Regions from separate parts of the Oceanobacillus sp. CF4.6 genome, predicted to be linked through region 1. Evidence: riboswitches for the same ligand, from Rfam matches in the RefSeq annotation. Region 1 holds a riboswitch; the other holds the start of a gene.
What was found. Region 1 has a riboswitch for S-adenosylmethionine ahead of ACHABU_RS12210 (iron-containing alcohol dehydrogenase family protein). Riboswitches for the same ligand answer to the same signal wherever they lie in the genome.
Positions count from the first base shown of each region.

Region 2: linked by a shared signal. The riboswitch ahead of ACHABU_RS08790 (OsmC family protein) and the one ahead of ACHABU_RS12210 (iron-containing alcohol dehydrogenase family protein) in region 1 are both predicted to bind S-adenosylmethionine.

Region 1 is NZ_JBIMEX010000007.1:80,137-91,632, reverse strand. It holds gene arsC (arsenate reductase (thioredoxin)) at 1-242, shown strand, start outside; gene ACHABU_RS12220 (hypothetical protein) at 321-467, shown strand; gene ACHABU_RS12215 (MetQ/NlpA family ABC transporter substrate-binding protein) at 541-1,350, opposite strand; gene ACHABU_RS12210 (iron-containing alcohol dehydrogenase family protein) at 1,368-2,477, opposite strand; SAM riboswitch class I at 2,560-2,678, opposite strand; gene ACHABU_RS12205 (GtrA family protein) at 2,871-3,326, shown strand; gene ACHABU_RS12200 (MerR family transcriptional regulator) at 3,411-4,301, shown strand; gene ACHABU_RS12195 (ATP-binding cassette domain-containing protein) at 4,579-4,950, shown strand; gene ACHABU_RS12190 (PstS family phosphate ABC transporter substrate-binding protein) at 5,143-6,171, shown strand; gene pstC (phosphate ABC transporter permease subunit PstC) at 6,275-7,231, shown strand; gene pstA (phosphate ABC transporter permease PstA) at 7,233-8,117, shown strand; gene pstB (phosphate ABC transporter ATP-binding protein PstB) at 8,170-8,994, shown strand; gene ACHABU_RS12170 (CidA/LrgA family protein) at 9,116-9,487, shown strand; gene ACHABU_RS12165 (LrgB family protein) at 9,480-10,169, shown strand; gene ACHABU_RS12160 (SDR family oxidoreductase) at 10,259-10,906, shown strand; gene ACHABU_RS12155 (DUF4395 domain-containing protein) at 11,006-11,407, opposite strand.
Region 2 is NZ_JBIMEX010000004.1:130,169-141,664, forward strand. It holds gene queD (6-carboxytetrahydropterin synthase QueD) at 1-416, shown strand, start outside; gene queE (7-carboxy-7-deazaguanine synthase QueE) at 409-1,137, shown strand; gene ACHABU_RS08790 (OsmC family protein) at 1,746-2,198, opposite strand; SAM riboswitch class I at 2,260-2,376, opposite strand; gene ACHABU_RS08795 (NADH-dependent flavin oxidoreductase) at 2,666-3,796, opposite strand; gene ACHABU_RS08800 (RNA-guided endonuclease InsQ/TnpB family protein) at 4,057-5,184, opposite strand; gene ACHABU_RS08805 (glycoside hydrolase family 3 protein) at 5,510-7,633, opposite strand; gene ACHABU_RS08810 (DeoR/GlpR family DNA-binding transcription regulator) at 8,014-8,778, opposite strand; gene ACHABU_RS08815 (YesL family protein) at 8,841-9,494, opposite strand; gene hisJ (histidinol-phosphatase HisJ) at 9,509-10,336, opposite strand; gene ACHABU_RS08825 (MATE family efflux transporter) at 10,339-11,496, opposite strand, start outside.

The DNA.
Region 1 (11,496 bases):
CGAATCAAAAATCAGAGAAAATCGACACGGAATTTTTAGATCATGCTACCTTGGCTGTGACTCTCTGTGGGGATGCAGCAGACCGCTGTCCAATGACGCCTCCTCAAGTAAAACGGGAACATTGGGGTTTTGATGATCCGGCAAAAGCAGAGGGAACTGAAGAAGAAGTTTGGAAAGTTTTCCAACGCGTACGCGATGAAATAGGAGATCGAATTAAACGTTTTGCAGAGACAGGTGAGTAAATCTTTAATGCTCAACATGAATAAAACACCTCACTTCGACAAAACTAGGGATAGTAAGGTAGGAGGAGGCATTCGTAAATGAGCAATAAAGAGAAGAAGCACAACAATCAGTTTAAAGAAAATGAAAACACCGGTGAGCAACGTAATGGCCGAAAAAGTCAGTATAAGAACCATAACTCTGAGAATGGCGAAGCACCGAATGAGTATATTACAGATAAAAAATAAAAAAAGTGTGGATCATAATAGATCCGCACTTTTTACATTTTAATGATTCAATTGGGCATTTATGCTTTTATTCTTACCATCCAGGTACGACGGAACCCTCGAAGTTTTCGTCAATAAACTGCTTCACTTCATCACTTTGGTAGAGATCGATAAATTGCTGAACAACTTCATCATCTTTCGTTTCTTCTCGTACAGCAATCAGGTTCACAAATTGAGAATCCTGTTCGATGAAGATAGAGTCTTCTCCTGGAAGAAGCCCAGCTTCAAGTGCAAAGTTAGAATTAATTGCAGCTGCATCAACTTCCCCAAGTTGTCTAGGTATTTGAGCAGGATCAAGTTCAATAAATTCAAAGTTATTTGGATTCTCTACAATGTCATTGATACTAGCATTAACACCTAAGCCTTCTTCAATTGTAATTAAACCAGCTTGTTCGAAAAGTAAGAGTGCACGTCCGCCATTAGTTGGGTCATTCGGAAGTCCAATACGTGCACCATCTTCCAATTCTTTAAGGTCTGTTACTTCTTCTGAATACATTCCCATTGGAAAAGTTACTGTATCGGCTACTTTAATTAGTTCTAGACCACGTTCTTCGTTCATATGATCAAAAAATGGCTCTGTCTGGAAGCTATTTATATCAATTTCACCTTCAGATAATGCTACATTCGGCATAACATAGTCACTGAATACTACAGGTTCAATGGTTATTCCTTCTTCAGAAGCTAGTTCTGCAACCTTTTCCAGTATCTCTTCATGTGGTCCTGCGGTTACACCAACAGTTAGTTTATCATCCTCTAGCAGACCCTCTACTTCATCCGATCCACCACATGCTGCCAATAATCCTATAAGTAAAACAACAAATCCTAAAAATAGTCCTTTTTTCATCATCATCCCTCTTTCTGTTAGTATGCTTTTTGATAGGTTAGCTTTTCTACGGTATGAAATGCTGCTAAGACAGTATCTTCTGTAATTTCAATGTCCATAAAATGAATGGATTCCTCTGGTAGTAATACTTTTTTGGTGATTCTTCCTAAAAGTTCTTCGTCTTCAGCATCGATGGTTAAACTCTTCAAATTTACTGGGAATCCCCATTCATCATAATAATTTAGCAGTTTTTTTAAATCACTCTCTTTTCCTTCTAAAGCCAGTTGAATGAGAATTCCATAAGAAACGATTTCACCATGAAGGAAACGTTTCACTTCATCTGCCTCCGTTAATCCATTATGAATGGAATGAGCACCAGCAATTCTTCCTGCTTTGCCGCCAAATCCTCCAACCATACCTCCTGTCAGTATGATGGTTTCGATAACACGGATCAATTCGTCGTTTACTTGTTCCTCTTTGACGGAATCTAATGCTGCTTTTCCATCCTTTAAAAGAATATCACGACAAATTTTAGCAGTAAATTGGGAGACTTGCAGCCAAATCGGCAGTTCCACACCTTTATAAAAGGAATTTACAAGAGCATCCGCTTCGTAATACTTAGCTAGTGTGTCGCCGATACCTGCTTTTAAATATTTCAGCGGCGCTTTGGCAATAATCGCTGGTTCAACGAGTACGAGTGTATTTGCTACAGGAAATTCTGTATAATGTGAATGCTTCCCATCTTCATGGTAAAATACACTCAATGGTGTCCATGCGGCACAGGTCGCTGCAATCGTTGGAATTAATATGGATTTTATACCAGCTCGGGCAGCAGACGCCTTTGAAATATCAAGTACAGTGCCACCACCGATTCCAATAACTGCTTCTACATGTTCATTATCATACTTTCCTGCCAGGTCTATTGTTTTTTGTATGGTGCAATGCCCCTTGATGAAAGTGATATGATTCGGATCGATCGTATGAAATTCGTCTGGCAGATAAGGCTTTGCTGCCCGCCATGATTTTTCGCCTGTAACAATATGCACTTTTCTAACATTCAGTTCAGAAAGAAGACTGTTCAGTTCGTTTAGAACCTGTTCCCCAATTCGATAATGACCCGGTGATCCTTTCACCGTAGCAATTGACATGTGTATCACTCCTTTGATGTTAGGGAAACTAAAAAATGCCACTCGGGTAAGAGAGGCATTTGCGTTTTATAATAGCAGTCCCCTCTTATTTACCAAAATACAGACGTATTTTGCAGGAATTAGCACCTTTATCGGAAAAAGAATTCCCAGAAAGGTTGCCGGGTTTCATCGGGCCAGTCCCTCCACCACTCTCAATAAGAGTTATGTTATAAAGTTGTTTCTACATCGTAATATTAATCTTTTTAAAAGTCAATCATTTTTTATGAACAAACGGAATTTCCAATAAATTAAATTACGGGAATTGCATTTCTGGCTGTATTATAGTGGAATAAGCAAGACTATGATAAAATAAGCAAAAAATTACAAATTAAAAAGAATTAGGTGTAATCATAAATGATACGGAAATCTAACAAGAAAGAGAATACATTCCAAGTCTTGCAGTTCAGTGCAATAGGAGGGATGAATGCCCTTATTGATATCGGTACGTTGAACTTGCTGCTGTTTTTTTGGTATGCAGATAATAATGAAATCCTTCTATTATTTAATACAATTGCTTATACGTTAGCGGTCACGAATAGTTATCTGTTCAATGCCAATCTGACATTCAGGAAGAAAGCGAGTAAAAACAAGAAAGAATTAATCTTTTTTTGCATACAGGCATTCGTCAGTCTCGGAATCAGCAATCTCGTGTTTATCGGTGGTATCGCTTTACTAGGGCTTTTCTCAATACCGGTATTTGTGCAAAATAACATTGCCAAAGGTGCTGCAATGTTTCTTTCTTCAACGGCGAGCTTTTTCTTTATGCGCTATTTTGTTTTCCGTCGTAACGTATCGAAGCGGATTAAATAATTTTACCCATTCTTGATTTTAATGAATAATTGATGTATATTTTTTGTATAGTTATTATATAGTTATTATAAATGGGGTATTAAAATGTATAACATCAAAGCAGTTTCAAAAATATTGGACATGCCTACAGTTACAATTCGTTCCTGGGAGACACGCTATCATGCAATTACACCAGAACGAACAGCCTCCGGACATCGTGAGTACACAGAAGAAAATATAACCGATTTAAAATGGGTAAAAAAGCAGGTTCAGGATAATGGAATGAAGGTAAGTCAGGCTGTTAAACAGCTGCATTCCTTAAAAGAGGAACAAATTTCTGTTTCTTCTCCAATGTCTGTGTCGGAAGAAGGAAATTATCAAGCGCAGATAGAGGAATTGTATTATGCGGTTCTCCATCTCGATACAGCAAAATGCCATGTTTTACTTGATCTATGTTTTTCTCAATTCCACTACCGGACAGTTTTTCATTCCATTATTGTACCGTTAATGTATAAGGTAGGGAAAGCGTGGGAAGAGGGGAAGATTCACGTTGCACAAGAACATATGATAACCAATCTTGTGCTACAGCGATTTATGAATTTCTTTCGTATATTCGAGACTGCATCAACCCTTCCAAAAGTGATGGCAATCTGCCCGCAAGGTGAGCAGCACCAAATTGGCCTTCTACTGTTTACTTTATTCTTAAATGAAAAAGGGTATCCAGTGACATATATTGGTGCTGATACACCATTGGAGGGACTTGAAGGGCTAATAAAGGAAAAAGATATTGATATTATAGCGATCTCAACATCCCGTAAGAAAGATGAAACGATCATTCAGAAATATATAGATGTCCTTTCTGTGAACATTCCTGAATTAAAGTTTATTGTAGGAGGGTTAGGGGTAGAGGGAGTTAAAATTGGAGATCGCCAATGGAATATAGATAGTTCCTACGACAGTTGGTCGCAGATTATGACAGAAGTAAATAAAAAATAGAGAATCTGTAAAGGGTTTTCAACACCTTGCAGATTCTTTTTTATTTAGAAACTCAACGATCACATCGTGAAAGTAATAAAAAACTGTTTATACTTATTTTTATTGCAATTGTTAGGAATACAAAAGCAAATGTATCTACACTACATTTGGAATCAATGATGATGAATTCATTATGCCAAATATAATAGAAGGAGGAAGCTTTTCAAAATGAAGGAGAGGTTATTGCAGATGACTCACTGATAGAAGAAGGATTTGAAATTGGAAGCAGATGAAGCTGTTGGATAAAGTAAAACAGGATAATTTAAATGAGAATGAACTTCATAACCTCTACCACTCATTGGGAATCAATGAACTATTAAACAATTTCCCGAGTGATTTATCTGGTGGGGAGCGTCAACGTGTAGCCATCGCTAAAGCGTTGTACAGCAATCCAAGTATTATACTTGCCGATGAACCAACAGCATCCTTGGATTCTGATCGCGCCTTTGAAGTAATGGAAATGTTGAAGGAAGTAACCGTTCAAAATAATAAAACAACAATTATCGTTACACATGATACCCGTCTAATAGATTATTGTGATAAAGTTTATAAAATTACGGACGGTGAATTGGAGTTACAAACAATTAAAAGAGAATCATCAACGAATTAACATGAATGGAAAAAACCGGTCAAACGCCCGTTTTTTGCGTTATATGGCCACAAAAACGCGACTATATCCCTATAACTTTACAAAACATTTACATAAGGAACATACTTCCTTAATATTTCTCTACTATACTATCAATTGAGGGCAAAACAACAAGCCCAAAAATAGAACATAATCAGGGGAGGACAATTTAACATGAAATTCAAAAAGTACCTAATGTTTCTACTCGTTGCAGCTTTAGCAGTAGTGCTTGTAGCTTGTGGTGGGTCAGAAGAAGAAAATACGGAGGATACAGGATCTGAAGAAGCAGCTTCAGAAGACACAGCTTCAGAAGATACAGCATCAGAAGATACAGAAGAAACGGATAGTGAATCAACTGAGTTAGACGGTAGCGTAGTAATTGACGGTTCTGGTACAGTTTATCCTTTAATGGCTAGACTTGCTGAAGAATATATGATCAACGAACAACCAGGTGTTTCTGTAGAAGTAAGCCGCGCTGGAACAAGTGCTGGTTTTGAAAAATTCCTTATGGAAGATGGAACAGATTTTAACGATGCCTCTCGTCAAATTAAAGAAGAAGAACAAGCTAAAGCAGATGAACTTGGTATAGAAGTAATGGAACTTAAAGTTGCATTGGATGGTTTAACAATCGTTACAAGCCCTGAAAATGACTGGGCAACTGAATTGACTGAGCAACAGGTTAAAGACATTTTCCTTGGTGAATATACAAACTGGTCTGATATTAATCCAGAGTGGCCGGAAGAACAAATCCAAACTTACGGTCCAAATGAAAACCATGGTACGTATGAATTCTTCTATGAAAATATTCTTGAAGAACAAGATCTAGTTGAAGGAATTGATTTACAACAAGAATATTCTACACTTGTAACACTTGTATCTGAAGATACAAACGCAATCGGATTCTTTGGATTTGGATACTATGATAGCAACCAGGACAAAATTAATGCAGTAAGTGTTGACTTTGGTGACGGTCCAGTTGCACCATCACTAGATACAATTGCTGAAGATGGTGACTATGCTGGTTTCACTCGTCCAGTATTCACTTACTTGAACACGAACAACGCTACAGAAAAAGCCCAAGTACTTGATTATGCTTTATATGTAATGAATAGTACAAACGAATTTGCTGGTGAAACTGGATTTGCTCCAATCCCAGATGAAGAAGCACAAGCACTTGTTGAAGAGTTGGAAGGTCTTAAATAATAACTTGTATAAAAATTGAAAATGAAGTCCAATAAGATGAGAGCCGGTAGTTTTGCTCTCATCTTATTGTGACTTTTAAGCTCTGGAAGGGGTGCTCCGTAAAATGGCAACAAACAGCGATTTGAACAAAAAAAACGCTGTTAATGTCAGAGAAATGATTGCAGAGAAGAAAAAAAAGAGGAATTTTTCCAATGTGACGGAAAAATTAATTCCTACCATATTAATTATCATTGCATCTATTTCTGTTCTGACAACAGTAGGAATTATTTATACTTTATTAGCTGAGTCAATTGAATTCTTTAAAATTGTCCCGATTTGGGAATTCTTTACGGGAACTGTACTCAAACCATTGAGTCAAAATCCTGAATTTGGTGTTTTGCCTTTGATAACAGGAACCGTTATTTCATCAATTATAGCGATGCTTGTGGCAGGACCTATTGGATTAATGTCTGCAATTTATTTAAGTGAATATGCTTCAGAAAAAGTAAGAAGAACGCTTAAACCATTATTGGAAATACTTGCTGGAATACCTACAATTGTTTACGGATTTTTTGCGTTTACGTTTGTGACACCAGTCATTAGATCAATTTTCCCGGCTGTTGAAGCAACTAATATATTAAGCCCTGGTCTTGTTATGGGGGTTATGATTATTCCAATGATTGCATCCCTTTCCGAAGATGCTATGACTGCTGTACCAAATACCATGCGTGAGGGCGCACTGGCACTGGGAGCAACAAAATTGGAAACAACACTCAAGGTTGTAATTCCTGCAGCATTATCCGGAATTATTTCCTCATTTGTGCTTGGAATTTCACGAGCAATCGGTGAAACAATGATTGTTACTATTGCAAGTGGAAGCTCCAAAAACTTTACTTTCGACATAACTCAATCTATGCAGACTATGACTGCATATATTGTTGAAGTCTCTGGTGGGGAAGCGCCTGCTGGATCGACGATATATTACAGCTTGTATGCTGTAGCAATGACACTTTTTGTCTTTACATTAATAATGAATTTACTTGCAAGATATGTCTCTCGTAAATTTAGGGAGGAATATTAAAATGAAATATGTAGATGATGCACAAGTACAAAAGCGTATGTCTTCCCGAGTAACTATAAATAATGTATTAAAGCAATTATTTTTAGCAGCAACGCTTTTCGGTTTGGTAGTATTAGCCATTCTTTTGATTCGTGTTATTTCACAGGGTGCTGCATGGATTGATTGGAACTTTTTGACCGGAAGACTATCAACAAATGCAGATCGCGCTGGAATTATGGGGGCCATTTTAGGTACATCCTGGCTTATGCTTATTGTTATTCCGGTAACTATTTTTATTGGGGTTGGTACTGCGATTTATTTGGAATTATATGCAAAACAAGGGAAATTTCAGTCCTTAGTGGCAACTAATATATCCAATCTAGCAGGTGTGCCTTCAATTGTATATGGTTTGCTAGGGCTAACAATTTTTGTGAGAGCCATGGATTTTGGAAATGCTATTATTGCAGGTGGATTAACGCTCTCGCTTCTTGTATTACCTATTGTAATTGTAGCTGCTCAGGAAGCCATTCGTGCAGTGCCACAGCATTTAAGTGAAGCTTCTTATGGGATGGGTGCGACCAAATGGCAAACAGTAAAAAACATTGTACTACCTGCTGCATTACCAGGGATTTTGACAGGATCTATCTTAGCTCTTTCCCGTGCTATTGGGGAAACTGCACCATTGACAGTATTGGGTATACCCGCATTACTAATACCATTCCCCGGAAGCATATTTGATACATTTACTGCACTACCAATGCAAATTTACTACTGGACACTTGACTCCTCCCTTGTTCAAGAATATGCGTATTTAGCAGCCGCAACAATTATTGTCCTACTAGTACTGTTATTTTTGTTAAACTCGATCGCCATCATTATTCGAAATAAATTTCAACAAAGATATTAAGAATTGCCACTAACAAAGTGCAACCGTAATAAACATGAAGGAGTGTAAATGAATGAGTCCTTTGGATGATGGAAAAAAAGTTAAGGTTGATATAAAAGGAAATAATGACTCACCAAAAGGAAATGAAATTGTTTATGATACAAAGGATTTAAACCTTTGGTATGGGGAAACACATGCATTAAAAGACATTAACCTTTCCATAAATGAAAAAGAGGTAACAGCAATTATTGGGCCTTCTGGCTGTGGTAAGTCAACGTATATTAAAACATTAAATCGTATGGTGGAATTGGTTCCATCTGTTCGTACAAATGGAACGATTACGTACAAAGGTAAAAACATTTTGGACAGGTCCTTTAAAGTGGAAGACCTTAGAACCCATGTCGGCATGGTCTTTCAAAAGCCTAACCCTTTTCCAAAGTCAATTTACGACAACATTACGTATGGGCCGAAAATTCATGGGATCCGTAATAAGAAGATATTGGATGAAATTGTAGAAAAAAGCCTTCGTGGTGCGTTCATCTGGAATGAAGTAAAAGACCGTCTGACTGAAAATGCCTATGGTCTATCTGGGGGACAGCAGCAACGTATATGCATCGCACGTTGCTTAGCAATTGAACCAAACGTAATTTTAATGGATGAACCAACATCTGCACTAGATCCAAAATCAACATTGCGTATCGAAGAATTGGTACAAGAATTAAAGAAAGAATACTCCATTATTATCGTGACACACAACATGCAACAAGCTGCTCGAATTTCAGATAAAACAGCTTTCTTCCTAAATGGTGAAGTTGTAGAATTTGATGATACAAATAACATCTTTACTAATCCTGCAGACAGAAGAACCGAAGATTATATTTCTGGTAGGTTTGGATAAAATAAAAAAAATGAATGCTCCTTGTCAGAGATGGCAGGGAGCTTTTTTTTGGTTGATGGGTTAGATTTTCTTCTGTTTTTGCTATAATGAATGAATCATATACATATAGGAGTGTTCCGAAGTGCTCAGATTCGATAAGATAGTCATTCATATAGCTATATTATATATTATTTTTTTGCTGGGTAATTGGATACAGCAAACATTCCATCTGTTCGTACCGGGTAGTGTGATCGGGATGATTATTCTTTTACTATTGCTTTTAACAAACATGATTAAAATAGCTTGGATTGAGGAAGGGACAAAACTGTTTGTTAATCATTTAACATTATTTTTTATTCCTGTGACGGTTGGTGTTGTTAATTATTTTGACCTTTTTTCTGGAAAAGGTCTATTGGTAGTTTTGATTGTTCTAATCAGCACTGTTCTGGTAATGGGGATATCTGCGAAGGTCACACAGTGGTTGATCGGAAAGAAGGAACTGCCACATGAATAGTTTATTGATTGGATTTTTATCGATTATTGTTACGTTAATTGTTTATATCCTTATATGGAAGTTACATCAGAAAATTACTTCGCCGATTACGCTGCCAATTTTCTTGGGTTCCATTATAATCATCGCCGGACTTGTTGTTTTTGATATCCCGTATGTTACCTATATGATTGGAGGGGAATGGATCAATCAGCTGCTTGGTCCAGCTGTGGTAGCTTTGGCCTACCCACTTTACAAGCAGCGACACTTGATCAGCAAATTGATAGTCCCAGTTCTATGCGGAACAACTGTAGGTGCTATTGTTGGCGTGTCTTCAGGAATTTTGCTTGCTGGCTGGAGTGGGGTGGATGATTTTATCATCTATTCGCTGATTCCGAAATCGGTAACCACACCAGTTTCCATGGCTGTCGCCGATTCAATGGGAGGGGTCATGTCACTTGCTGCGGTATTCGTTATCATTGCCGGAATAGGTGGTGTCGTTATGAGTCCATGGGTATTTAAATTGTTTAACATTGAGCATGCAATTAGTCGCGGTGTTGGAATGGGAAGTGCATCCCATGCCATAGGTACGGCACATTCAATGGAGTCCAGTCAATTGGAAGGGTCCGTAAGTACGATAGCAATGGTGTTGAGTGCTGTTATCGTATCTTTAATAGCACCAATCATGGTATTCCTAATCATGTAACATTTAAAACACATTCTTTGCTAATCATGTCAGCATTTGAAATAATGGCAATAAGTTCGGAAGTCTAAAGTAAAAGAGGAGATGTGGGAATGAAAGTTCTTGTAATCGGAGCGAATGGCCAGATTGGTAAACATCTTGTACGTTTACTTCAAGATAGTGATGAACATACAGTAAAAGCAATGGTTAGGAAAAAAGAACAGATAGATACAATGAAAAATATTGGTGTCGATGCAGTACTGGGAAATCTTGAAGGAAGTGTCGCGGAAATTGCTGAGGCTGCAAAGGGCTCAGATGCGGTTATTTTCACAGCTGGTTCAGGCGCAAGTACCGGACCGGACAAGACATTGCTAATCGATTTGGATGGTGCAGTCAAATCAATGGAAGCAGCTGAAAAGGCTGGAGCAGATCGCTTTGTCATTGTCAGTGCGGTTCAAGCACATAACAGGGAAAGCTGGGAAGGCAGTCCAATGAGTCCATATATGGTTGCTAAGCATTATGCAGATAAAATACTGGAAGCAAGCAGTCTGAATTATACGATTGTGAGACCTGGTGGGTTATTAAACGATCCAGGTACAGGTAAGGTGAGTGTAGCCGAAAATCTTGAGGCAGGTTCCATTCCACGTGAGGATGTAGCCAAGGTTATTATTGCTTCCCTAAATGAAGAAAGCACCTATCGCAAAGGATTTGACCTGATGTCAGGCGAAACCTCGGTCGCGGATGCCGTAAAAAAAATATAACTAAAAAAGCGCCAAGCCTTCGTAAGAGAGGGCTTGGCGCTTTTTAAAACAAGGCTATTTTCTAGCTTTACCGAAGAAATACGGAGAGTGATCGTACGCTTACGTTCTTTTATAGCGCCACATCATGTAGCGGTATCGTATGGTACAGCCGATACAATAGCCCATTAGCGCGATGCCTGAAGCGGCTAAAACCATCAAACTAAATATAATTCCTACTGTTGTGAAATTAAGATAAAAGAAAGTCAAGGAAAGTCCAATACAGATCGTTGCAATCCATTGGTTAAAAATCTGTTGGTCTCTGTCTTCTTGGAGATACTGATTCAGTGGCTTTGTTAGAAAACGCTTGCTGAACATAATAATTGGATTCTTTTTTGTTATTAATGTATACAAGCCATTTAGGAAAGGCAAAAGTAAAATAATCGGGTGAATTACGAAAGCTAAAAGTACGGTTATAACAATAAATGATTGATTTACCTGAACTAACGGTTTTGGAATACTCATGTACATTCTCCTTCCTAATATATAGCTTATTATACACAGTAGTTTACTGTGTATAAAGAGATTAGAATAAATAAATATTTTTATTTACT
Region 2 (11,496 bases), on a different contig from region 1:
AAAAGCATGAGCTCAAATACCATAAGAAACGTGTTCTGGTATGTAAGGAATTCACTTTCGATGCTGCCCACCACCTCCATTGCTATGAAGGCAAATGTAAAAACTTACATGGGCACACATACAACGTTATTTTTGGACTTAGCGGGTTTGCCAACGAAATTGGCATTGTCATCGACTTTGGAGAAATTAAAAGCATTTGGAAAGAACAAATTGAAATTCACCTTGACCATCGTTATTTAAATGATACCCTTCCAAACATGAATACTACTGCCGAAAATATGGTTGTTTGGATTTATGAAGAGATGGAGAAAGCACTTCTCGATAAATCAAATGAATGCCGAGTAGAATTCGTTAAACTCTATGAAACACCGACAAGCTATGCCGAGGCAAGACGGGAGTGGATGATAAATGAATAAGTTTCCGATACTTGAGATTTTCGGACCAACCATTCAAGGGGAAGGAATGGTCGTCGGTCGAAAAACAATGTTTGTCAGAACAGCCGGCTGTGATTATCGTTGCTCTTGGTGTGACTCTGCCTTTACCTGGGACGGCAGTGCTAAAGAAGAGATTGAAAGGTTGACTACCGACGAAATTATGACACGGCTCAAACAAACAGGCGGAGACCATTTTGATCACGTAACCATTTCAGGTGGAAATCCCGCACTCTTAGCCAATCTAAATGAACTAGTAGAAACATTACACGAGTTAAACATGGAAGTGGCACTGGAAACACAGGGTAGCCGCTGGCAGGATTGGTTCCTTGCAATCGATGATCTCACAATTTCCCCTAAACCGCCGAGCTCCAAGATGAACACAAATTTTGAAACGCTTGATTTAATTATTAAAAACTTAAAAATCAATAATCGGCTTAAAAATACAAGTTTAAAAGTCGTCATTTTTGATGATGAAGATTTAACCTATGCAGAAAAGGTGCATGAACGATATCCAGAGGTTCCCTTTTTCCTTCAGGTTGGAAATGATGACCTGGTAGAAAGTGAAGCATCTAACCTTGCTAGTAAACTTTTAATCAAATATGAATGGCTGATTGAGAAGGTTGTTGCATCAACTAAACTGAATCATGTTCGAGTTCTTCCACAAGTTCATGCCCTTATCTGGGGGAACAAACGTGGTGTTTAGTTAAATGCTTTATGTTTTTCGGCTACAAAAATATTGATTAGAGGAAGATCTCATAAACTCTTTCTCTTGAATTTTTTCCTTGTATGGTCATTCATCAGATTTATGAAGAACACTTTTCTGAACTTGTTTAATAATCCATTCAGTTAGCTTAAGTATATCAAATAGCAGGAAATTCCCATGAAAATAGTTTGATTTACAAAGAGTGATAAATCAATTTATATCAATAAAAAACCGCAGTAAAATTGTAAATATCACTGCGGTTTTGCTTGTGAATGGATTATTTCGACAAATTGTCCTATCGGGGGTAATAATTAAACAAGGCGGTCATTTGAGACTGTAGGAATAAATACAATGCTTGTTTTTGTATTAGAAGATAATGAATCGAGATTATTCTATGAATCACTGGGTGGAAGTAATAGATAAAGTAGAAGTAAAAATTGTAGGAAAGAAACTCATTGAACTTGTTTATGGATGGGATAATATTAAAGGTGTTTTTGAAAAGTAACTTATCTTTATTAAACAACCTGGCACAAGGGTAAAATAAGAATAAGGAACTATCAATCGATAGTTCCTTATTTTACTAAAGAAGCAGTCCCCACCTAACCATTCTATTTAACTGGGGTTTCTATTACTACTTTTGAAGAGGATAGATTTACCTGATTTGCAATGGTATCTCCCACAGGGCAATGGGCTTCAATAAATTCCTTATATGCCTGTATTTTCTCTTCAGGAGCATTTGTTTCAATATGGAACGTATAACGAATATCGGAAAAGCCTGGTCGTACATCCGATTTACCAAAGAATCCATCCAGATCAATATCCCCTTCTAATTCGACCCAAAAGTTTTGAAGATCAACCTCAAACTTTTCAGCATAAGTTCTAGCAACAATTGATTGGCATGCACCTAATGAAGAAAGTAGCAACTCTACTGGATTCATCCCTTGATCTGTACCACCTAAATTTTTAGGTTCATCTACTATAACTTTGTGACCTCTAGCTTCGGCTTCCACTAACACATTTTCCTTTAAAACCGTTTTCGCACTCACTGTTGTAATTGCCATTTTAAAATCTCTCCTTTTTCATTGGTAATTTATATTAATTATAAATTCATTTTGCTAGTTCCTCTCATCCGGAATCTCAGAATCCCTCTGAATTTGGCATCGGGTTCAATCTGAAAAGAAGCATTGAATTGGTTGCCGAGAGTTCACGGGGGCAGTCCCTCCCTCTCTCTTATAAGAAGTGATTTTAATGCTTATTATTTACATCGGAATTATTATATATAATATCACATTATTTTAAATAGTCAATGCACTAAATATTTCTAATTTATGAACAGACAGAAAAAAATTGTTAAAACGAAGAGTATTGTTTGTGAATTAACTCACTTAAATATTTGGTGCAAGTTCACTAATGCCATCCTCAAATCGCTACTTTATTAAACAATTAGCATAATAGCACTAATAAAAATTAAGGCGTAGAGAATTTAATTCTCTGCGCCTTAATTTTTATTGTATTTATATTTGAAAGGTTATTCCACCCCAGGAACCCAGCCTGGAACAGATGTAATAACTTTCCAAAATGGATCTGGGAAATCCAACGCTTCCTTGCCATTCAAATCAAGAGTCGTATTAATATCTGCTTCATTCCCACTTTCGATCTTCTGTACCCATTCTGGATCGATTAGAAGCTCTCTACCAAGTCCAATAAATTCGATTCCTGTCTTCATTGCTTCCGCTACGTCATCTGCTGTATAGAGCGATCCGACTCCTACTAGTGGCACCCGTTTATTGATTGTCTCCAAAAGTAATTCGATACGCGTTCTTGATGTATCGGCTTCTCTTCTCGCCTTAGACCAGAAGTGCTGCAATGATACATGTAGATAATCAAGTCCTCTATCTGACAGTACATGAACGAGCTGTAGCGTATCTCCCATCGTAATACCAGGGGTTTCCGGTTCCTCTGGGGAAAAGCGGTAACCGACAATGAAAGGAGCATTCGCATATTCTTTCACAGCATGTTGTACATTATCAATAACTGCTAACGGAAATGTCATTCTTTTTTCTATATTACCACCATATTGATCTTCTCGTCTGTTGGCATGTGGAGAAAAGAATTGCTGGATCAAGTATCCATTTGCACCGTGAATTTCAACACCATCGAATCCAGCTTCAATCGCTCTACGCGTCGCCTGGCCGAACGCTTCAATAATTTCTTCGATCCCTGTCTCCGTTAATTCTCTTGGTACTACTCCAAGCGTTCCCGCGCGTTCTGCCGGAATATTACTTGGTGCTGTGACATCCCCATCTGGAACTTGGTCAGAAGGACTCATTCTTCCAGCATGAAAAATTTGTAAAATTGCTTTCGCTCCCTGGCTCTTAATGCTCTTAGCAAGTTGTGCTAAACTAGGTATTAATTCGTCACGGTCACAACCAATCTCACCCGGAAAACCCTTCCCACCTGGTGTGATATTTGCAACTGCTGTAATAACAGCACCCACACCTTTCGCTCGTCGGGCATAATATGCTACTTCTGCATCGGTCACAGTGCCATCTGGATTGGATGAGTAATTTGTCATCGGTGCCATCATCATTCTATTTTTTATTTCGATTCCATTTGGTAATTGATAAGACTCAAGTAACGCTGTATATTTAGTTTGCATGATTTTCCTCCATTATATGATAATTAGATTCCACCTATTTTAAATGAATATTCAATCAGAATAGCATCTTTTTTGAATGTATGGAAATAAAATGAACTACGTGAATGACCCCACCGTATCATTCTTTCCGAATGCTTGAAGATGGGGCTTCCTGTTTCACAGACCACTGCATCGAAGGGGTTTCCTAAGATGGCTGACATCGTCTCCACAGGCTTTGATTATACTGTTCGGACACAACCTTGCCCTACAGTTTTTATTGATTAGTCCATCACTAACATTTGATCTAATTGCTCTAACCCTTTACGCAAAATATTTAGGCTGGCATTGTAATCACGATCCAGGATAGTTCCACAGCTTTTACAAACATGCGTGCGGATGGATAAGGATTTTTTCACACGCGTACCACATTCAGAACAATCTTGGGTCGTAAATTCTGGATTGACTTTGATAAGTAATCCACCATTCCTTTCACATTTGTAAGATAACATATTGCGAAATATTCCCCATCCTGCATCAGAAATGGACTTAGCTAAACGTTTGTTTTTTACCATATTTCGAATGTTTAAGTTTTCTACTGCAATAACGGAATAGTATTTCGTTAGATTGTAACTCCATTTATGTAAGGTATCTCTTCGTTGGTTAGCTACTTTTTCATGAAGCTTACGGATTTTGATGACTTGTTTCTTATAATTGGCTGAGCCTCGCTTTTGTTGGGAAAGCTTCTTTTGTGCTCGTTTCAACTTCTTTTCTGTTTGACGAAAAAATCTTGGGTTATCAAAGCTTTTACCATCGGATAAAACGGCATATTTATCCAACCCAACGTCAATCCCAACTACAAGGTCTCTGTTGATTGGTGCTGGATATACTTGCCTTTCGACACTAAAAATAGCATACCAGCGTGTTCCTTGTCGTTTTATAATGAGTTGTTTGATCGTTCCGTCTATCGGACGATGTAAATGAATTGGTATTTGACCTAGTTTTGAAAGTTGTAGATTTCCATTCGTGGCAAAAGATGCTGCGTAGCGATGATGTGAGTTTGGTTTGAAGCCAAATTGTGGGAAAGTCATGCTGTTGTAATCTTTGTATTTCTTAAGCTTTGGATAATTTGCTTGTTTTCGAAAGAATTTTACAAAGGCCTTATCTAATCGAATGAATACTTCTTGTAATGGTTGAGAAGGTATTTCTTTCAGAAAAGGCTTACTACTTTTATCTAACTTTAATTGCTTTTGCATAGCAAAGCGTGTGTATGATTCTCTAGATTGCTTATATTTTCGTTGTTTATCCAGAAGTGCAGAATTATAGGCCTGACGACAATAAGAAATCCAACGATCCAGTTGTTCTTTTTGTTCGTCTGAAGGATAAATTTCGTATTTTTGATTCAGCAACATAATTTGCACCTCCTATACCTAATTATAGAACGTATGTTTCTAAAGTGCAAGTGTTTTTGCTATCGCAAACCGAAATTCATCTCCCCCTTAGCCTTAGGCGCAGCCCGGTACAGGCTTGAAAAGGGAGACTTCTTTCGGAATGCTGTTAAAAAAGCAATAATTCTCTGAAATTATTTTGCCCAAATAAATGAACTTTTTTCAACTCGAAAAAAACTGGCTACTTCCATGCAAAAAAAGAGGTCATTTCTCAGGTCTAACAATCTGAGTAATGACCTCTTATAATGTTAAAGAATGTATCTGTAACACATAAATAATTTTACTTCAATTAATACCTTAATCCATGACCTAGTGTATAAACGTTTCCGTCACTATCTTTATATGCATAGCTAAGTCCTTCAGGCATATACTTGTCCTTGTCATAGCCTGGTACATCATTTCTTGACACACTTTCACCATTCTGATAAACAGCAATTACTTGTTCACTTGCTGGTAGTGTCATTGGAAGAACACCTACTGGTTGGCTATTGCCTGCGATAACTTCAAACTGTGCATTATAGAAAGTATCGTATCCAGCAATTAATGCATCTGCAAGTGGTTCCACGTTTCCAAGAAGCCATGGTAATGTCACATTCACACTGACAACCACTTTACCACCGCGACTACGAACATTGTCTGCCACTTCTTTTAGACGATTGATACCTGTTATGGTAGTTTCCTGATACAATGAACCATCCAAAGCGGATACTACTTTATCCTGACAAATATCAAGTTCTAATAGTCCTGGTGTCGCATTGAAGTAAGAACCAGATTTTGGATGTAAGAACATAATCGCTACATCAGCTTCTTCATAGTTATCGGTCAACGTAAACTGACCAAGCTCAAGACATTCTTTTCTTGCCTTTTCCGTGTATGCTGTTGCCCGTTCTTCTTCCTTGTGTAATACTTCCACGTAAACTTTCTTACCGTCAAGCTTTTCCGCTGTTAGTGGTAATGTTTCGTTTTGATTTTTAAGAATGGTTACAGATTTTTTATGGCCCTCATATGCAGCATCCCAATTAGCTTTGTTACTAATTACAGTGGTAGCCGATTCTGGTGAATTATACGTACGATCATCGAAAAGACCTAACGTAAACATTTCTGTAAGCAGTCGCTCATTCGCTTCATTAATACGGTTTTCACTAATCCATCCTTTGCTGATGGCTAGTTTAAGATTCTCAATATCATTTGTATCCGCAACAATATCTGTCCCAGCATTAACCGCTTTAGCAAAACGTTCGGCCTCACTCAAGCTTTCAACGCCCCAGCTCATATTATTGATAATACCGCTGTCACTATTGATATAGCCTTTGAATCCAAGTTTTTCCCTAAGAATATGATTGATGAAATATTGATTAAATGTGAAGCCTACCTCTTCGAATGGAATGTCTTTCCCCTCGAACTCCTGTACCACACTTTTCTTGATACTTGGAATAGAGTAATATGGCATAATGGACGATGTTCCATGTTCTACTGCTGCTCTAAATGGTGGTAAGTGATATTTCTCTAAACTCCCTGGAGTTGGGTATAGATTCCACTTTCCTTCTTCATAATGGGGGTCAAATCCATTTTCCCTTGCTCCGCCACCAGGAAAATGCTTCGTTGTCATTGCAATACTATCTTTCCCTAACGCTTTACCTTGGAATCCATCAATCAGGCGACCAATTGCATCCGAAATAAATTCCGGATCTTCTCCAAACGTACCGTACGTCCGCTGCCATCTTGGATCTGTAACAGTGTCCGCCATATACATATAACCTTTTCTAATTCCAGTTGCATCCCACTCATCGCGGGCAATTTTAGCAAATTCGCTAATAAGTGATGCATCTCCACCATCTTTAATTTCTCCCTGTGCTGCGGCTGCAAGTCCTAAGGTTCCAGGCCATGTGGAGAAAATTCCACCTGCATCGTTCATACCAAAAACAGGTTCTGCATGTTCATTTCTTGAGTTCGATGCGATCAAGACAGGAATACCTAAGCGGGTCCCTTCAGCAACTTCATTCATTTTATTTATCCACTCTGCCATTTCAGCTGGGCTAAAGTTGTCTCTTAAAATGAAATGTCTTAACTTTCTATTCTCAATCGTATGTGTTGTCCCATATACTTTTGATGTGGCAAAGATCGTTTCCCCTTTTTCCACAATAGATTCATCTAACACACCATCATGACTTGTTTTTTTCTTGTCCTCTTGAGAAAGTCCCATTTTACGTGAGTTAATCAGCATCATACCGATCTTCTCATCGATATTCATTAAGGAAACAAGGTTCTCTGCACGCTCTTTTGGACTCAGGCGCCAATCTTCATATGGATCGAGTTTCCCGTCTCCATTCAAATCTTTAAATTTCAGACCATCTTCTTCAATGAGTTTCTTTGTTTTGACTTCTAATTCTGGTTGCTTGTTACTATATTCCACTTTATTGCCTCCTCTATATACTATCTATTGTTTGCGCTTTCTTTTATTTAACACTACAATTATAACAGTAAAATGACTAAAATGTGTAATAATTTGTTGGGTAGATAAACAAACGTAGTTTCAAGACAAATATATGATTAATGTATCTAGCTAAATAAATATGAGAAACTTTAGAATCAATGATTAATTATTTTAGTATAATATTTGAAGTCATCAATTATTATCCCAATTCTTGATTATGGAAATAAAAAAAGCTAACTTAGAAAGTTCTTAGTTAGCTTCACTTCTATTAAAATCGCTCTCTTATAATTGCTTTTTCCACTTGTATCCCTGATTTATCTCCTCGGCACGCCATCTGTTATGCCTCGTCAAATTTCCCCTCATTCGACTGCAATCCACTCGTACCCATTCTCATACCAATGACTCGGCTTAGCCTCATTACAAATCACTTTAGATATATTCGTTAATGGTCCTATTTCAAATAATGATTTCTTATCCAATTTAGATGCATCGGTAAGCAGGATCGATTCTTGACTGCAGTGAATCATTGCTTCGGAGACGAGCGATTCATCCATATCGAAATCATAGATTGAGGAGTTTGTTACCCCGCCACATGAAATAAAGGCACGGTTAAAACTAAATCGTTTCAAAAATTCAACCGTATAGGCACCTTTCACAGAAGTTTGATATGGATTTGTGATCCCAGGTAACATGATAATCTGTCCTGTTATCCGCTGTTCTTCAATTGCTAAATTAAATCGGCTTGCAGCACTTAACGAGTTCGTGACAATAGTTAATCCTTGCACATTGTCAAGCATATCCGCAATATGCACAGTCGTTGTCCCAACATCGATAGCTATTGTTTCCCCATGTTGAATGATTGCTGCAGCTCTTTTGGCAATTTGCTTCTTCTCGTCAATATGTACGGACATTTTCTTTTCAAATATCATTTCCTTTTGAGTCTGGATAAACGGTACTGCCCCACCGTGAATACGTGTTAGTTGTTCATTTACTTCAAGTTCTGCTAAATCCCTTCGAATGGTTTCAGGGGTAACATCAAGTGCTTGTGCTAACTCAGCCACCCAAATCTTCTCTTGGCTTTCTAATTGATTTAGAATCTGCAAATGCCGCTCTTCTTTATTCACTTGTCTCCCCCTTACCTATTTACCTGTCTTATTCAATCTTACAAGATACTCCCACCATTTTACTAATAATAGATACGCGTATCTTTTTGACCTTTAAACCAACCTTTAACTTTTTGTTCCTTTTTCTGAAAGGTTGGAAGTATGATTTTCATAATTACGAAGCAAGGAAAACTAATTCCTAGAAAGGGAATGAACCCAGGTACTTGGTATACGATAAAATAATACAACCCAAGAGAGACAGCAAGTAAAATCATTGTTCCAAGATGGGTAAACGGATAAATCAATGCATTTTTTACATACTGCATAAACGATAGCTCGGAATGTGTAAAAATAGGAAATACGATGAATAGCGAAAGAAGTGAAAAGACAAAGAATAAAAGCATAAAGTGCCCCAATACGAACATTCCAAAGCTAGTAATCGACATAAAATAGCGAAAATCGATCCAAAGAATTGCTGCAATCAGTACAATAACATACCCTAGTGCATTACTTTTCCAAAAGTCATTTCGATAGTAATACATAAAATCCTTTGTCATTTTGACGGGTTTTTTGTTCATCAGCCATTTACGAAGTACTGCAAACAGTGCATGGGTTGCTGGAAATATACCCAATATACCGAGACCTAACAGCGTGAAACCGACCCAAAGGAAGTTTAATATGAGCAGGCGATACACCCATTCTCCTACATGATTCATCTTATTTCCTATATCCTGCATGCTCATTCCTCTTTCTATAATGTTTTATAAGCTTGATAGCCTCTTCCTACATCCGTAACATGGTGTGCATCCGATCCATAGACAAAGGGAATCTCCATTTCCTTCACCTTTTTCATAATCTGTAGCGATGGATATGGCTCCCCACAATAAGGCTTAAACATTCCGGCCGTATTAAAATCTAATTCATATTGATTTTTCTTTACCTTCTCTAACAATTTATCGATTAACAAAATCGACTCCGCTGATAAATGCGTTTCCTCATCTTTATAGAAGGTTTGGAATTTCTGACAGAGTGTAATATGTCCTACCCGCTTCGGTTTATAGATACCTAAGTCAGCGTCGACGAGTTGTAGTAAAGTCTGAAAGTATTTTTCCTGTGCTTTTTGAAATGTTCCATAGTGATGAATCATTCCATTCTGATAATCCTCCGGGCTATAATCAATGACACGATAGCCACCCGCTCCTTGTAAAAAGTGTAAAGATAAAATGCTGTCATCTATGAGTTTTCCATATTCATTTAAGAAATCAGTCGTATCATCTTCAAACCCTGTTAAATAATCAACCTCGAAGCCTACATGTATGTTAATTTCCTGTTCATATTTCTTTTTTAACTGATGCATTTTTTTAAGATAATAGTCTACGTCTGTTAGGCTCATTCCCGCGGTCATAATCGCTTCCTCATCACCGGATGCTTGATCCTTAAAGCCTTTTGGAAGTGGTGTATGTTCCGTTATACTATAATCTGTAAAGCCCAATTCAATTGCTTTTAAGATAAAAGGTTCAACGTCCTCCCCTGAACCATGAGGACAAAACTCTGTATGTGTATGACCGTCCCTTTTCATTGCTATTCTCCTTTTACTAATTCATTGCTATCAAAAATACGAATCTCTCTCCATGATTCACTGGACCACCGAATATACAAGATAATCGCTCTTATCCACTCATCTAAAATAAATACAATCCATACTCCGACAAGTCCGTATCCAAAATAGACACCAATTAGAAAGCTCATCGGAACAGTAAATAAATAAGTAACGAGGATGCTCACCATCGTAGGAAATTTCACATCTCCGGCAGTATTTAGTGCACCAATTATAATTTCGTTTACCATGCGTGCTGGCTCAAGCAGGACTCCCATCCATACTAACATGAATACCATTTCCTGGATGTGCGGATTATCGGTGAAAATCGGAATGATAAATGAGCTTGATAAGGCAAGCATCGTTGCAGTAAGAATAGCTATGCCAACTGATTTAAAGATCAATTGATTTGTCGTTTCTTTAGCTTCTTTCTTCAAATCCATTCCGAGATAACGCCCAATGATTATCTGATTCGCCAGTGATATGGATGCAGCGAGAGTGAAGATGATTGCCGTTATATTTTGTGTATATATTTTCGATGTGACCATTGCTGTTCCAAATATCGCGATAATCCCCGTAATAATCAATTGTGAAGTCGTATAGGAAACATTCTCCATTGCGGAAGGAAAACCTAGTTTAAATATAGACTGAATCGTTTTTTTCTCCAGCTTCATTGTATTAAATGATGAGAGATAATTTGGCAAAAGCCGAATAAAATAGATGATAAATAAAATTGCTCCTATGAGACGCGCAATAATTGTTGATGTAGCAACACCCTGAATCCCAGTACCAAGAAATTCTAATGGCGATAAAATAACAATATAGTTACCGATAATGTTAATGATATTCGTAATGATGGAGATTGCCATCACCATTTTCACAAATGTAAAACAACGGAGGATCGTACTCATACTTGTAATTAATGATTGGAAAACAAGACTAATTCCAACGACCATTAAATATACATATGCACCGTCTAGCAACTGTGCTGGTGTTTGTATCCAGGATAGAATCGTCCTGCCAAAGACAATAAAGATGATAGCTAATCCAAGAGATATTACTATATTTAAATAAACGGAATGTCGAATAATAGATTTGATATACGATTTTCTTGGTGACCCGATTAATTGCATAAGCTGGAT